3 regions of the Streptomyces sp. NPDC048560 genome follow, and region 2 is predicted to be linked to each of the others. Evidence: riboswitches for the same ligand, from Rfam matches in the RefSeq annotation. Region 2 holds a riboswitch; each other region holds the start of a gene.

Region 1 (5,381 bases), on a different contig from region 2:
GGTCCGCCCGCAGCGCCGGGCCGATGTGGAGGCGGCCCTCGGCCGCATCCGCGACGCGGGCGTCCCCGTCCTCAACATCGATCTGATCTACGGCATCGACGGTCAGACCGAAGCCACCTGGCGCGCGTCGCTGGACGCCGCCCTCGCCTGGCGTCCCGAGGAGCTGTACCTCTACCCGTTGTACGTACGTCCGCTGACGGGGCTCGGCCGGCTGGGCGCCGCGAGCGCGCCCGGCACCGGAGCCGCCGCGGACGCGGCCTGGGACGATCAGCGGCTGCGGCTCTACCGCGCGGGACGCGACCATCTGCTCGCCGAGGGCTACGAGCAGGTGTCGATGCGGATGTTCCGCCGTACCGGCGCCCCGCACGAGGGCCCCGACGACTACGCCTGCCAGACGGACGGGATGATCGGTCTCGGCTGCGGCGCCCGTTCGTACACCTCCTCCCTGCACTACTCCTTCGACTACGCCGTGGAGATGCGGGAGATCCGGGGCATCATCGACGCCTTCACCACGACGCCGGACTTCACCCGCGCAGAGGTGGGCCGGTATGTCGACGACGACGAGGCACGGAGGCGGCATCTGCTGCAGTCCCTGCTCCAGGCGGCCGGTCTCGAGCGTGCGGAGTACCGCGCGCGGTTCGGCACGGACCCGTACGAGGACTTCCCCTCCGAGCTCGGCCGTTTCGCGGCGCGCGGCTGGCTGACCGGTCCGGCGGACAACGGTCCCCTCCGGCTCTCCCCGGAAGGCCTCGCCCACTCCGACGCCCTGGGACCGGAGCTGTTCTCCCCCGCGGTGCGGGCCGCGATGGCCTCGTACGAAGCGAAGTGAGTCCTTCCATGGACCTGACTGTCCTCTACCGGGGGCCGCTGGCCTCGTGCGACTACGCCTGCCCCTACTGCCCGTTCGCGAAGCGGCGCGACACTCCCGCGCAACTGCGTGCCGACCGTGCGGCCCTGGAGCGCTTCACGACGTGGGCGGCGGCGCGGACGGACGACCGGCTCTCGGTGCTCTTCACCCCGTGGGGCGAGGGGCTGGTCCGGTCCTGGTACCGCGAGGCCCTGGTCGAGCTCTCACACTTGCCGCACATCGGCCGGGTCGCGATCCAGACCAACCTCAGCTGCCGTACGGGCTGGCTGGCGGGCGCCGATCTCGACAAGGCCGCCCTGTGGTGCACGTACCACCCGGGCCAGACCCCCTACGAGCGGTTCCTCGGCAAGTGCCGTGAACTGGCGGAGCTCGGCGTCCGTCACAGCGTCGGGATCGTCGGGCTCGACGGTCATCTGGACGAGGCGCGACGGCTGCGGGCCGCCCTTCCGGACGAGGTCTATCTCTGGGTCAATGCCGCCGAGGGTCACACCTATACGGACGAGGAGGCGGAGCGCTGGACGGCCCTGGATCCCCTGTTCCCGTACAGCCGGCATCCGCACACCTCGGCCGGGCTGCCCTGCCGGACCGGCGAGTCGGTCATCTCCGTGGACGGTGACGGCACGGTGCGAAGGTGTCATTTCGTCCGTGCGGAACTGGGCAACCTCTACGACGGGAGCTACCGCCGGGCGCTTGGGCCGCGCGCCTGTCCCCTCGCCGTCTGCGACTGCCACATCGGCTATGTGCACCTGGAGACGCTGCCGCTGTACGACGTCTTCGCGGGAGGTGTGCTGGAGCGCATTCCGTCCCGGCGCACCCTCGCGGTTCCGGACCCGGTCCACGGCACGCTCTAGAGCGGCAGGAGGTCCGGGCGCTTGGCCTCGACGTGGTCCCCGGAGGACTCACCGCGCAGCCGCCGCCCGATCCAGGGCACCAGGTACTCGCGGGCCCAGTGGATGTCGTCGCGCCGGTCGTCGAACGGCCGGCGCAGGGCCTGCGGCGGCCACGGCTGATCGGGGTCGGCCGGTACGTCGATGCCGAGGACCTGGGCGGCGCGCAGCGCGACCCTGGTGTGTCCCTCGGGCGACAGGTGCAGCCGGTCGTCGTCCCAGGCCCTGCGGTCCTGCACGGACCGCAGCGACCACAGGTCCAGGACCGGGCAGTCGTAGCGGTCGGCGATGGAGCGCACATGGGCGGTGTAGGTGGCGATCTTGCCCCTGAGGTGCCGCAGCACCGGCATGTGGCGGGGGTCGAAGCCGGTGGTGATCATGACGGTGCCGACAGCTCCGGCGAGTTCGGCGACGGCGCGCTCCAGACGCTCGGCCACGTCGTCGGGGTCGCTGCCCGGCCGCAGGATGTCGTTGCCGCCCGCGCAGAAGCTCACGAGGTCGGGCGCCAGCTCCTTGGCCCGCGGGACCTGTTCCTCGACGATCTGGTCGAGGAGCCGGCCGCGTACCGCGAGATTCGCGTACCGGAAATCGCCGTGCCGGGAAGCGGTGAGCCCCGTGGCCGCGTGGGGGTCCGGGAGCTGATCCGCCAGCAGCACCGCGAAGCGGTCCGCCCAGCCGACGAAGGTCCCGTCGGGTCCGGGGTCGCCGACGCCCTCGGTGAAGCTGTCGCCGATCGCCGCGTACGACCCTATGACGCCCTTGACGCCGATGACGCCCTGAAGACCACGCTGACTGAGTTTCGAATCGTCTGCCACAAGCGCATATCCTGCACCCGCCAATGTGACCTACGCGACCGTAATAAGGGGTTGACGGGTGGTGAGATAAACCACCCGGTCAGTTTTTGGTAAAGCCGGAATAAGTGGCGGGAACCGATGCCCCGGCGGGAACACGAGGAAGGGCGGTGCGCCGCCGCGCACCGCCCTTCCTCACTGCCGCTCGTCTCAGATGGAGACGCCGTGCTGACGCAGGTACGAGACCGGGTCGACGTCCGAGCCGTAGCTCGGGCCGGTGCGGACCTCGAAGTGGAGGTGCGGGCCGCTGGAGTTGCCGGTGGAACCGGAGAGGCCGATCTGCTGGCCGCCCGTCACCGTGTCGCCGACCGAGACGTCGAGCGAGGTCTGGTGGGCGTACTGGGAGTACATGCCGTCCTCGTGCTTGATGACGACCTCGTTGCCGTACGCACCGCTCCAGCCGGCCGAAACGACGGTGCCGGGGCCGATGGCCCGGACGCTGGTGCCGGAGGCGGCCTGGAAGTCCGCACCGGTGTGGTAGCCACTGGACCACATGGAGCCGGAGGCCCGGTACGGCGTGGTGACGGTCGCGTCGGCCACGGGGGCCGCCCAGCCGGAGCTGCTGCTCTCCGAGGCACCGGCGGAGGCGCCGGTGTCCGTGGAGGTGGCCGAATCGGCGGCGGCGGGGGCCGGGTCGGAGGGCGTTTCCGCCTTCGGGGCGGCGGTCTCGGGGGCCGCGGACGCGGGGGCCGCGGCCTTCGGCTCGGCGGCCTCGGGGGCGGGAGCCTTCGAAGGAGCGGCCTTGGCCGGACCGGACGCCTTGGCACCCAGGGTGAGTTCGGTGCCCGGGAAGATCAGGCTCGGGTTCTTGCCGACGACCTCTCGGTTGTCCTCGTACAGCTTCTGCCAGCCGCCCTTGATCTTCTGCTCGGCGGCGATCTTCGACAGATAGTCGCCGGCGACCACGGAGTAGGTCTTCGGGGCTGCCTTGGACACGGCGACGGGCGCGGTGTGCGCGGCTGCGACCGAGGCGGCGGAGACCTTCTTGGCGGGGGCGGCCTGCTCCGCCGCGTTCGCTCCGGTGGCGCCGATCAGCGGAAGGGCGAGGACGGCGCCGCCGGCGCCTGCGGCGAGGATGCCACGGGCGATCGGGCTGGACTTGGTACGACGGTGCTTACCCTTTGCGGGCATGGGGCATTCCTCTCCGGCGCCTACGAGGTGAGCTGTCGGGTTCGGGCTGGAGATGCCCGGTCGCACTGTCGCGACTTCACCCCGAGCCGTTCCGGATTCCTCCGGGACGGCGGCTTACCTGGGTCCCCCGCTCCTGCCACACGTGAGTGGATGCGGATTCCGGGCGGCGGCAGGATTAGGCGGTCCGTCCGGATTGACGGTGACCGTAAGCGAGTAAGGACGGCCCTAACAAGCCATGTCCGACCTACCGGAATGCGCGATTCAATTCCGGCACGGATTTCCGGTCACACTCCGTGGATTACGGATCTTGGCATTCCATGCGGCGAAAGGAATAGCCGTCGGCCGGGCCGCCACACACCGTCACGGATATGATCCCGCTCACCAGTCGTCCGCCATCTCCCCCATAAGCAGGGCATGTTCTGCTAAATGCAGCAATACGGACATGACCGGATCCTGGAGGGCCACGGAGCCTCGGCACCTTGGCGCCCGGCTCACCCAGGAGCCCGGTGCGGACCCCCGGACGCGGCCGCGAGTCGGGGTTCGTGACGTACGACGGGTGGCTTTCGGCAACTCCGCCGAGCGGCGAGCTCCGCCTCTCGCGTCCACCCCGATCACCCTGGCCCTCAAATTCGGGCAAATCACTACATTGCCACTTCTCGGGGCGCGCGAGCCGGACGGAACGGAGAGCTCCGGGGCAAGATGATTGCCTGAGGAATCAATGTCGTATCGTCACATCCGTGCCCTCGTCGGCGAGCAGCGCCGACGCCAGACACTCCAGGAGTCAGCGTGACGCAGCAGCTGCCGCAGGTCCCCCCGTCGCACACCGAGCTGACCGGTGTCCGCAACTTCCGTGACGTCGGGGGCCTGCCGACCACGGACGGCCGGCGGGTGCGGTTCGGGCGGCTCTACCGCAGTGGTCACCTGGCGCAGGCCACCGAGCAGGACACGGTGTTCCTCGACAAGCTCGGGCTGCACACGATCTTCGACTTCCGCAACGCCGCCGACCACAGGCTCGACGGCCACGACGTGGAGCTGGCAGGCGTACGCAACGTCAACATCCCGCTCTCGGACCCGGCCGACGGCGCCGAGTTCTGGCGGCTCGTCCGCGACGGCAACATCCAGCAGCTGCGCTCGATCCTCGCGGACGGCAAGGGGGCGGACCGGATGATCGCCTCGTACCGCTCGATCATCAAGGACCGCACCGCTGAGCACAGCCGGGTGCTGCACGCCCTGGCCGAGGACAGCGTCCCGGCCCTGATGCACTGCGCCGCGGGCAAGGACCGGGCCGGGCTCTCGATAGCGGTGTCGCTGCTCGCCGTCGGTGTGGAGCGCGAGGCCATCGAGGCGGACTACCTGATGTCGAACGACGCCCACCGCCGGTACAAGGTGAAGCGCAGCGACACCTCGGCGGTCGGTATGTCCGACGAGGTCATGGAGCTCCTGAACCCGCTCTTCGGCGCGCGCGCCGAATATCTGGCCGCCGCCTTCAGCACCATCGAGGAGGTCTGGGGCGGTACCGAGCGCTACCTCGGCGAAGGGCTGAAGCTCTCCCCCGAGACGCGTGCGCGGCTGCGGGAGCGCCTCACCGAGGAGGCGTGACCGCTCCCCCGTCTCAGCCCTTGCCCGCCACCTCGAACAGCACGT
Region 2 (5,381 bases):
CCGCGGCCGCCGACGCGGCACGCCGGTGGGGCGCCGGTGCCACCGGCTCGCGACTCGTCACCGGGTCCACCGCCCTGCACGCCGAGCTCGAACGCGAACTGGCCGCCTTCTGCGGTTTCGAGGCGGCCCTGGTGTTCTCCTCCGGTTACGCGGCCAACCTCGCCGCCCTCACCGCGCTCTCGGGCCCCGGCTCCCTGATCGTCTCGGACGCGGGCAACCACGCCTCGATCGTCGACGGGTGCCGGCTCTCCCGGGCGGCGACGGCCGTGGTGCCGCACGCGGATCCCGACGCCGTGCGCAAGGCGCTGCACGCCCACGACGGGCGGGCCCTCGCCGTGACGGACTCGGTCTTCTCGGTGGACGGCGACGCCGCGCCGCTGACGGAGCTCGCCGACGCCTGCCGGGCCGGCGGCGCCGCACTGCTGGTGGACGACGCGCACGGGCTGGGCGTAGTCGGGGAGGGCGGGCGCGGCGCGCTCGCCGCCGTGGGGCTCGCCGGCGGGGAGGGGATCGTCGCCACACTCACCCTGTCCAAGTCGCTGGGCAGCCAGGGCGGGGCGGTCCTCGGGCCGGCCCGGGTGATCGAGCACCTGGTCAACACCGCCCGCACGTTCATCTTCGACACCGGGCTCGCCCCGGCGGCCGCCGGAGGGGCGCTCGCTGCCCTGGGCCTGCTCCGGCGTGAACCGGAGAGGGCGGGGCAGGCCCGTGGGGTGGCCACAGCCCTGTACGAACAGCTGACAGCGGCCGGTCTCACGGTGGCACGCCCCGACGCGGCGGTGGTCGCCGTGCGGGCACCGTCCGCGGACACGGCGGTGCGCTGGGCGGCCGACTGCCGCGCGGCGGGCATCGCGGTCGGCTGTTTCCGGCCGCCGTCGGTACCGGACGGGATCTCGCGGCTGCGGCTCACCGCCCGCGCGGACCTGACGCCGGAACAGATCTCGGGCGCCGTGGCCACGATCCTCAGGACCGCTCCCGAAGGCGCGTCGGCCCAGGCCGGCTGAGGCGCAACGCGGTCAGCCGTCGCAGGTTCCGGGGTACAGCCCAAATCCAGTCTTCCGTGGCAGAGTTCACCGCTTTGGGCGACAGATATATACATATCTTGGTGCATGGTCGTTACAGAGGGCAGCATCGGTGTCAATCTGGCGCGAAGCACAACCCCGGCCGATCTCGGATCGGCCGGGCCGGGAAGGGACGGCGCCGCCATGGCAGACCAGCAAGAAGCATCCGTCACTCTGCCGAGCGATCCGGTCTCGGTCTCCTCGGCGCGGAAGTACGTGGCCCGGGTACTCGGCGAGTGGGGCCTCCCGGACGACACCGACATCGCCGACAGCATCCGTCTGATCGTCTCCGAACTGGCCACCAACGCCGTCCAGCACACCTTCGGCCAGTCGCCCACCTTCACCGTGGACCTCCGGCTGGACCGGGACGAGGAGCTGTTTCTGGGGGTGACGGACAGTCACCCACGCTGGCCGCGGCGGCTGCCCGCCGCTGTTCAGCAGGACAACGGACGCGGCATGGTCATCATCCGTTGTCTGGCCAAGGAGTGCGGCGGGCGGCTCACGATCAGCCCCACCGCCGACGGGGGCAAGACGGTCTCGATCGCGCTTCCCTGGACCGCACCGGTCCAGAGCTGACCTCGGGCGAAACGGTCCGTCAGCACGCCCTGGCGGCACGTCCGTAGGGGTTCCGGGCGACGCAGTGGCGCCCCGCCCGCACGGGTCCGTCCTCGCGCCGTCGCGGCTCGGACGAAAAGGGCGTCGTCACGACGCGGATGCACGGGGTCCGTTCCCCTCCGTCGCGGCCCGGCCGAAGCGGTCGTCGTCACGCCGGTGCGGCGCGGCCGAAGCCGCTGCGCAGCAGAGCCGTGAGGGTCGCTGCCGCCGCCGTCGCACGGTCGCCCCGATGAACGACCGAAATGGTCCGCCGGAAACCGGCGGGGTCGAGCCGCCGCACCGCGAGTGGCGTCGGAGACATCGCGGCGACCATCTCCGGCACCACGGCCGCGCCGAGGCCGGCGCTCACCAGCGCACACACCAGTGCGTAGCCGGGGGACTCGCAGACCACGGCCGGGGTCGCCCCCGCCTCGGCCAGGGCGCTCTCCACCCCGCGCCGGGGCGGATGCGTCGGCGCACTGCTGATCAGGGGACGGCCGGCGAGCTCGGTGACCGGCAGCCGCCCCGTGCCCTCCGAGAGGACCTGCCCGACGGCGGTGACCAGCACGAGCTCTTCGACCAGCAGCGGCTCGACGACCACCCCCGCGGGTGGCGGATCGGCGACCGCCGGTTCGTACGCGTGGGTCAGCGCCAGATCGACCTCCCCCGCGGCGACGGCGGCGACCCCGTCGGGCGGCTCCAGGTCGGTGACGGTCAGCTCGACGTCCGGATGGGCGCGCCGGAACGCGCTCAGCACCGGAGGCAGCAGATGGATCCCGGCCGTGGTGAAGGTGGCGACGCGCAGCCGGCCGCCCGACAGCCCGGCGAGCCTCGCCAGCTCGTGCCGGGCCTGGTCCATCTCGTCCAGCACCCGCCTGGCCCGGCCGGCCAGCAGTTCCCCGGCCGCCGTGAGCCGTGCTCCGCGGTGGTGGCGCACCAACAGCTCCGCGCCCGCTTCCCGCTCCAGTTTCGCCAGCTGCTGGGAGAGCGCCGGGGCCGTGTATCCGAGGCGGGCCGCGGCGCGCGTGATCGACCCGGACTCGGCGACCGCCACCAGCGCCGACAGGCGCGTCGGGTCGTACATTAAGCGTTCCTTTTGGCAGACCCAGGAGATTGCAAGTACATGCTAAAGGCCCGTCCGGTCCATGGTGTACCCATGGATGCACAACTGCTGGCCTTCACCGGGGTGGCCGCCGCGATGGTGGCGCTGCCGGGTGCCGACTTCACCGTGGTCGTACGCAATGCCCTGGACTCGCGCCGGGCCGGGGTGGCCGCAGCGGTGGGCGTCGCCGCAGGGTTGCTCGTCCACACCGCGCTCGCCGTGGCGGGCCTCGCCGCCGTGCTGGTGACGATGCCCGTGCTCTTCCGCACCGTCCAGCTGCTCGGCGGCGCGTACGTGCTCTACCTCGGACTCAGCGCGCTGTACGCGCTGCGGCGGCCCCCGGCGGGGGCCGGGGCGGACGCGGACGCGGCACCTGGAAGGGCGGCCGAAGCACTCGGGCCCTCGTTGCGGCAGGGTTTCCTGACCAACGCCCTGAATCCCAAGGCGCCGGTGCTCTTCCTCAGCCTGCTGCCCCAGTTCGTGCCGGACGGGCAGCCGCCGCTGCCGAGGACGCTGCTGCTCGCCGCGGTCGTGGTGCTGCTGGCGCTGATCTGGTTCCCGGCCGTGGCCCTGCTCGTGGACCGGCTCGGCCGGTGGCTGCGCCGGCCGCGTACCGCCAGGGCGATCGAGGGCGGCAGCGGCGCGGCGCTCACCGCGCTCGGGCTCGTGCTGGTGGGCGGCCCCCTGCTGCACTGAGGCAGCGGGGGCGCCGGTCATCGCACCCGCCCGTACCAGACGCTCTTGGACCAGATCCGCTCCAGGCGCACGACGGACCCGGACTTCGGGGAGTGCCAGATCCGGCCGTGGCCGGCGTAGATGCCCACGTGGTAGACGCTCCGGCCGAAATGGAAGAAGACCAGATCGCCGCGCTGTCGCTGCGACGAGGCGATGTGCCGGGTCTTGTTGTACTGCTGCTGAGCCGTGCGGGGGAGCTTCTTGCCCACCCTCTTGAACGCGTACAGCGTGAGCCCCGAACAGTCGAAACGGCGGGGGCCGGCGGCGCCGTACTTGTAGGGCGAGCCCTTCTTCGAGGCGGCGATGCTGAGCGCCTTCGTCGAGTGGGTCGCGGCCTCGGCGTCGTTCACGACGCCCGGGGCCAGCATGGTGGTGCCGATCGCGAGAGTGAGGACCGAGGCCGTACCGGCCCGGGCGAGAAGTGACGGGACATGAACCTGCGCAGACATGCGCAACCCTTCGTCAGCCGCCTGTGAAGGATGACCTGTCGGGTTCGGGCTGGCGAAGTTGCCCGGCCGCACGCGGCGGCTTCACCCCGAGGGACGGCCGGTTTCCCGGTCGGCCCGTTGTGCTCGGGTCCTCCACTCCTGCCGATCCACTCCTGTCGACCAGTCATCCGGACAGCGGCAGGACTCGGCGTCCGCCCGGACCGCCCCGCCGCGGTGGCGGGGGCTTGTCGTCCCAGGGATCTTGACTCACCCGGTGCCTGTTTTCCGAGCTGAAACGGTGTTATGTGAGGCTCGTCACGACTGATCCATTCGGGTGGACAGGGTGGATTCGAGACGGGTGACGGAGTGCCCGACCGGCCTCGTACCAGCGGCGGAGCGCTGAATTCCGCTCACAGTCCAGGCAGGTTGCGCAAGTTGAGCCGTCCCTCGTGAGAGTGACGGCCTACGCCGAACGAGCGAGGCAATTCGGTCTGGGCACCGGGCGTGTCGCACGGTGTCGCCGCAGGGCGCTCGGGAAGTCCTGGAGGAGGCCGGAAGGCGGGTGGCTCAGCGATTGATCAACTCGTGCCGACGGGGGGCACGGTGACGCGCGCGGCGCGGCGTTCCCCGTCGAGCACCCGCAGCGCCCGCGCCAGGGTGCCCGCGTGGATCTGCGTCTCGCCCCGTTCGTGCATGGAGGCGAGGGCGTCCCGCAGCGCTGCCGCCCGGGACGCCAGTGCCTGCGCCGCCCGGAGGGCGCTGTAGGTGTCACTGCCGCGGGCCGGGTTGATCCGGCCCACCTGGTCGAGCACTTCCAGGTAGCAGTCGATGAACTCCCCCTCGGCACGGGTCAGTGCGGGGAGCGGCGGGAACTCCGGTGGGCGCATGGGCGGTTCACCTCGCGGTGTGCGGCGGCTGGGACGGGCTGCGGTTCTCCATGACGTGGTCCACCACCCCGTACGCCTTGGCGGCCGCGGCGTCGAGGAAGGTGTCCCGGTCGAGGTCGGCGCCGACCTGCTCCACGGACCGGCCGGTGTGCCGGACCAGCATCCGCGTGAGCATCTCGCGCTCACGCATCAACTCCCGTGCCTCGATCTCCAGATCGGACGGCTGCCCCCGCACCGGCTCGGGCAGGGAGGGCTGCTGGATGACTACCCGGGCGCCGGGCAGGGCATGTCGCCGGCCCGGGGCGCCGGCCGCGAGCAGGACGGCCGCGGAGGAGCCGGCCTGGCCGAGGCAGAAGGTCTCCACCTCGCAGGTGAGGTACTGCATCGTGTCGTAGATCGCGGCCATGGCGGTGAACGCTCCGCCGGGCGAGTTGATGTACAGCGAGATCGGCCGGTCGGGCTCCGCATGCTCCAGGTACATGAACTGGGCGATGAGGTCGGTCGTCGCGGTGTCGTCCACGGCCGTTCCCAGGAAGACGATCCGCTCGGACAGGAGCTTCGAGTACGGGTCGAG
Region 3 (5,381 bases), on a different contig from region 2:
CCACTTGCCGACGACGGTCTCCGATTCGCCGCCCTCGTTGCCCGGGGCCCAGGCCGAGTACGAGTCGGCGGTGTCGACGAAGTTGCCGCCGGCCGCGGCGTAGGCGTCGAGCACTGCGAAGGACTGCGCCTCGTCGGCCGTCCAGCCGAAGACGTTGCCGCCGAGGGCGAGGGGGAAGACCCGGAGGCCGGAGGAGCCGAGCGTACGGAGTGAGGTCATGGGTGGTTCAACCCCGCCGCCGAACCGCGCTATTCCTGTTACCGGCACGACAGCGCCCCGAAAAACGAAGAACCGGCAGCCCTGACGTCGGGGGGTGTGCGTCAGGGCTGCCGGGGTCCAGGTGCGTCCGGGGAAAGGGGACGCGTTACCTCAGGACGCGGGTCTCAGAGCGTGAGGCCCTTGCTGCGCAGCCAGCTCATCGGGTCGATGCCGGCGCCGCTCTCGGTGTGGACCTCCAGGTGGAGGTGCACGCCGCTGGAGTTACCGGTCGACCCGGCGCGGCCGATGATGTCGCCGGTGTTGACCTTCTGGCCCGCGGTGACGTTCATCGACGACTGGTGGCTGTAGGTGACTTCCATACCGTTGTCGAGCTCGATGACGGTGTGGTAGCCGTACGAGGTGTGCCAGCCGGCCGAGGTGACGGTCCCGCCGTGCACGGCCTTGATCGGTGCGCCCGCCTGCGTCGCGAAGTCGAGGCCGGTGTGCTGGCCGGAGGACCACATGGAGCCGGCCTGGCCGAACGTCGCGGTGATCGTATAGGAGGAGACCGGCAGGGTGTAGCTGGCGGCCAGCTTGGCGAGCCGCTCGGCCTCCGCCTTGCGCGCGGCCTCCTCTTCGGCCGCCTTCTTCTCGGCGGCGGCCTTTGCCTCGGCCTCGCTCTGCTGGGCCTGGGCCTCGGCGGCGGCCTTCTCGGCGGCCGCCTTCTCCTGGGCGGCCATGGCCTCGGCGTCGGCGCTGGCCTGCTGCTGCTCGGCCTGCTGGAGGATCCGGTTGCGCAGCGCCTCTCCGGCGTCCGTAGCGCCCTGCTCCGCCTCGGCGGTGGTGATGCCGGCGGTGGTGAGCGGGGAGGACGCGGACATCGTCGCGGTGTTCTTCGCGTCGGATCCGTCGGCGTCGTCGGACATAAGGGAGCCCACGCCGGGAAGGGACTTGGCGTCGGGGAGATTGTCCGCGATGGAATCGGGAATGGAGATGGAGACCGGCGGCTTGCCCTGAGCGGTGGCCATGCCACCCGCACCGACTGCCGCTATGACGCCGACCCCGAGGACGGTGGAGCTACGAGCGAGACCGCGCTGCTTGGCTACGCGGTGCCTGCCGCGAACGGGCCGGATGGACTCCTCGGTGGGATTCCATTCCTCCCAGGTCCTGTCCTGGGCACCGAGCGTTTCGGTACCGAAGGGTGACGGGGCCTCGGGGGCAGGCTTGTTGGACGCCACGTGGGCGCACTCCTTTCCTTCCTTCTCGCCTACCGGGTTAGCTGACGGGTTCGGAGCAGGAAGGTCTCCTACGGGCCGCTCTGTCTCTCGCGAGACACAGGTGGCTCGATTCACCCCATGTAGGTGGTTCCCCGGTTCCCTTGCGGAATTCGGCGCTCGCGCACGGTGTCGCCTCTTGCGACGACTGGGACGACCGCGCTGCGTTATCGAACGTTAATAGACAGACGGGTCCGATACCAAGCTGTTCCGAGTGATCGTTCGCGGCTTCGGCCCGGACTTACCGGGATACAACCGGGTGCAATCGGGCGAGTTGAACACCCCTCACCCGACACCTGATTTCTGACGTTGCGTCAAATGTTATGCGGAGGGGCACCCTTCGATCACGGTCCGTGGTGCCGCCGCGAACCGTCGGTGCGCCGGCTGCCGACGACTGTCAGTCAGTGGCCTGTTCCGGCCCCCCGGACTTCCCCCGGCCCACGATCTTCACGGTCCTGCGCCGCTCGGGCTGCCCCTCGGCCGGCCGGCCGACCGCGAGCAGCGCCATGTCGTCCGTGGACAGGCCGCCCGTGTGCAGACGTACGTCGTCGGTGAGCGCGGACAGCAGCTCCTCGGGCCCGGGGAAGATCCGGCCCCGGAGCCGGGCCGCCGGATCGTAGAAGGCCCCGGACGTGTCCCGCGCCTCGGAGAGGCCGTCCGTGAACATCAGCAGCGTCGTCCCCGCGGGCAGCGGCCACTCGTCCGACCGGTCGGGCCAGACACCAAGGTCCATCCCCAGCGGCAGGGCGGGCGATGCCGACGTGAGCACGTCCAGCCTCCCGTCCGCGTGCAGCAGGATCGGCTCGGGATGGCCCCTGTTGACGAGCCGCACCAGCCCCGCCCCGGGCGGGATCTCGGCGAGTGCGGCGGTGATGAAGCCTTCCATCGCGTCGAGCCCGCCACGCCGCGTGCCCTCCCGTGCCAGCGCCCGCTCCAGGCGCTGCGCGACGCCCTCCAGCGAGCGCTCCTGCTCGGCCGCCTCCCGGAACGCCCCGATGACCACCGCCACCGCGCCGACCGCGTCAAGCCCTTTGCCCCGTACATCCCCGACCACCAGCCGCACCCCGTACGGGGTGTCCGCGACCGCGAACAGGTCGCCGCCGACGAACTCGTCCGCCTGGGCGGCCTCGTAACGTGCCGCCACGTGGAGCCCGCCGATCCGGTCGGCCGGTGTCGGCAGCACCGCCCGCATGGCGGTCTCCGCGATGACCCGGGCCGACGCCAACTGCTCGTTGCTCCGCCGGACGACACCGTTGATGAACAGGGCGAGCAGCCCGGCGGTGACGACGGTGATCAGTTCGATGACGGGCTCGACCTGCCCGAGCGAGCGGGTGAACAGGTCCAGCAGCGCCATGACGACGACGGCGGCGATGCCCGTACGGACCGTGCTCGCCCGCGAGAAGAACGGCGCGGCGATCAGGGGAGCCGCCACGAAGAGCGGGACGGGCGTGAAGGTGGGCGGCGTGGTGAGGTCGAAGAGCGCCCCGCCCACGATCATCAGTGCGGGCAGCACGCGGACGAGCCGACGGGCCCGGACCTCTCGGGGAGCCCCGCCTCGCCCTGCGTCGCGCTTCCCCACCTGTGTTCTCCTGCCCGGGTCCGCCTACGGTTGCGGACGGTACCGCGCCCCACCCAGGCTGACCGGCGCCGCGCCGGGCGGCGACTCCTCATCGGCCAAAGGGGGGAGCACGCGGAAGTGCTTTCCGCATCCCGGTCACGCACTGTCCGCGAATGCGGGCGGGATCATCACACGGTGTCATCGGTGGCTGTCATCGGGCCGAGCGGGCCGTCGGCCCGCCGGACCAGGGAAACGACTCGGGCCCGGCACGCTGTGTGCGTGCCGGGCCCGGTCCTTCAGTAGCGGGGACAGGATTTGAACCTGCGACCTCTGGGTTATGAGCCCAGCGAGCTACCGAGCTGCTCCACCCCGCGTCGTGAGACCAACTCTACGGCATTCCCGGCGGACTCATGACCACTCCGCGCCACCGACGCCGTCAGCCGGACTCCGGTGCGCAGAGGACGGAGACCCGCTGCACGTGGTTGCTGCCGAAACCGCCACGGTTCCAGCGCTGGTCGAGGGGCTGGGTCCTGCCCGTGGCGTCGGTGGCGCGGACGCCGAGCTCGTGGCTGCCGGGTGCCGCCGTCCAGTGCGCCCGCCAGCTCCGCCACGCCCAGGCGTGCGCGGTGCCGTTCCCCACGGGACCGGTGAGCGCGGCGTCGCTCCACGTCCGGCAGCCGTCCGTGCTCACCTCGACGCGTTCGACGGGCGCGTGCCCGGACCACGCGCGGCCTTCGAGCAGCACCGCTCCGGGACGCACCACACGGGCCCGCGACATGAAGTCCGGGAAGCCCGGCGGGACCATCAGCGCCCTGGGAGCGATACGGGTGACGGGCTCGCCCTGCTCGTCGGCCTCCTGCCGGTAGCGGTACGCCTCCACCTGCTGGAACCCGGTGAACGGGGTCGCGGTCAGCGTGATCCCGTTCAGCCACTTCACGGACGCCATGCCGTACCAGCCGGGCACCACCAGCCGCAGCGGGAATCCGTGCTGCGGCGGCAGCGGCGCCCCGTTCATGCCGTACGCCACCAGGACCTCCGGGTCGCTCCCCCCGGCGACGGCCAGGGGCAGGCTCCGCCGGTAGTCCTGCTCGACTCCGCGTTCGATTCCGTGGTCCGCGCCGCCGAACACCGCCTCCACGGCGCCGTCCCCGACGCCGGCCTCGGCGAGCAGCAACCGCAGCGGCACGCCGGTCCACTCCGCCGTGCCGACCGCCTCGACCAGCCACGGCTGGCTCACCGGCCTCGGCGCGAGCCGTGCGCGACCGTTGCCCGCGCACTCCATCGTCACCCGGTGCGTGGCGGCCGGGAACGACCGCAGGGCCGCCAGGTCCAGGCTCAGCGGAGTCCTGACGCGGCCGTCGACGGTGAGCCGCCAGTCCTCGGCGCGGGCGGCGGGGATGTCGTAGTGGACGAGTACGTAGTGAAGACCGGGCGGGGTGACCTCGTACCGCAGGGCCTCCAGCGGCAGTCCGTGGTTGCGGGCCGCGAGCCCCAGCTCCTCCGCGGTGATGCTCTCGTCCGGCCCGGCGAGGCGTCCGGGGGCGCTGATGCCGTCGAGGTGTCCGAACCCGTCCATGTCCTCAGGGTGCTCCTGTGGCCGCTGGATTGCGCGGTCACCCGACCGGCGGGAGGCTTGAAGTATCCGCCTGGAGGTATCTGCCGGAGCCGGACCAGCGCGTGGGGGTCCGTGTGCCCGGCGAGGAGACGCCATGGACGACACCACACTCGAAGCGATGCGGACCGCTCTGCGCGGCCCGGTCATAGACCCGCGGGACCCGGAGTACGCACAGGCACGGACCCTCTACAACGCCATGATCGACAAACGGCCCGCCGCGATCGTGCGGTGCCGGGACGCGGCCGACGTCATGGCAGCGGTCGACTTCATCCGCGACAACGGGCTCGAACTCGCCGTCAGGGGCGGCGGACACAGCGGCCCCGGCCTGTGCCTCGTCGAGGACGGGGTGACGATCGACCTGTCCCCGATGCGCGGCGTACGGGTGGACCCGGCCGCGCGGACGGCCCGCGTCGCCGGCGGCTCGCAGCTCGGCGACCTGGATCACGCCGCGCACGGCTTCGGCCTGGCGACCCCGGCGGGCATCATGTCGACGACCGGGGTGGGGGGCCTCACGCTCGGTGGCGGGCACGGCTATCTGACCCGCAAGTACGGTCTGACGGTGGACAACCTGCTGTCCGCCGACGTGGTCCTCGCGGACGGCCGTTCCGTCACAGCCAGCGAGGACGAGCACGAGGACCTGTTCTGGGCGCTGCGCGGCGGCGGCGGGAACTTCGGCGTCGTCACGTCCTTCGAGTTCCGGCTGCATCCGGTGGACACCGTGGGCATGGGGATCACC

Evidence for each region. A riboswitch is a leader RNA that binds a small molecule or an ion and turns the genes downstream of it on or off. The one in region 2 is predicted to bind cyclic di-AMP.
Region 1: another riboswitch for cyclic di-AMP. It lies ahead of AB0C82_RS11165 (LysM peptidoglycan-binding domain-containing M23 family metallopeptidase); the one in region 2 lies ahead of AB0C82_RS26570 (C40 family peptidase).
Region 3: another riboswitch for cyclic di-AMP. It lies ahead of AB0C82_RS21290 (M23 family metallopeptidase); the one in region 2 lies ahead of AB0C82_RS26570 (C40 family peptidase).

What each region holds. Positions count from the first base shown of each region.
Region 1 is NZ_JBEZIJ010000003.1:277,077-282,457, reverse strand. It holds gene AB0C82_RS11180 (STM4012 family radical SAM protein) at 1-829, shown strand, start outside; gene AB0C82_RS11175 (STM4011 family radical SAM protein) at 838-1,719, shown strand; gene AB0C82_RS11170 (SGNH/GDSL hydrolase family protein) at 1,716-2,525, opposite strand; gene AB0C82_RS11165 (LysM peptidoglycan-binding domain-containing M23 family metallopeptidase) at 2,757-3,737, opposite strand; cyclic di-AMP (ydaO/yuaA leader) riboswitch at 3,742-3,913, opposite strand; gene AB0C82_RS11160 (tyrosine-protein phosphatase) at 4,524-5,336, shown strand; gene AB0C82_RS11155 (DUF6126 family protein) at 5,350-5,381, opposite strand, start outside.
Region 2 is NZ_JBEZIJ010000010.1:281,079-286,459, forward strand. It holds gene AB0C82_RS26550 (8-amino-7-oxononanoate synthase) at 1-1,004, shown strand, start outside; gene AB0C82_RS26555 (ATP-binding protein) at 1,206-1,637, shown strand; gene AB0C82_RS26560 (LysR family transcriptional regulator) at 1,825-2,739, opposite strand; gene AB0C82_RS26565 (LysE family translocator) at 2,812-3,453, shown strand; gene AB0C82_RS26570 (C40 family peptidase) at 3,471-3,941, opposite strand; cyclic di-AMP (ydaO/yuaA leader) riboswitch at 3,945-4,128, opposite strand; gene AB0C82_RS26575 (hypothetical protein) at 4,499-4,807, opposite strand; gene AB0C82_RS26580 (ATP-dependent Clp protease proteolytic subunit) at 4,815-5,381, opposite strand, start outside.
Region 3 is NZ_JBEZIJ010000008.1:18,849-24,229, forward strand. It holds gene AB0C82_RS21285 (aldo/keto reductase) at 1-219, opposite strand, end outside; gene AB0C82_RS21290 (M23 family metallopeptidase) at 384-1,436, opposite strand; cyclic di-AMP (ydaO/yuaA leader) riboswitch at 1,448-1,601, opposite strand; gene AB0C82_RS21295 (PP2C family protein-serine/threonine phosphatase) at 1,870-3,051, opposite strand; tRNA gene AB0C82_RS21300 (tRNA-Met) at 3,331-3,404, opposite strand; gene AB0C82_RS21305 (sulfite oxidase) at 3,467-4,606, opposite strand; gene AB0C82_RS21310 (FAD-binding oxidoreductase) at 4,740-5,381, shown strand, end outside.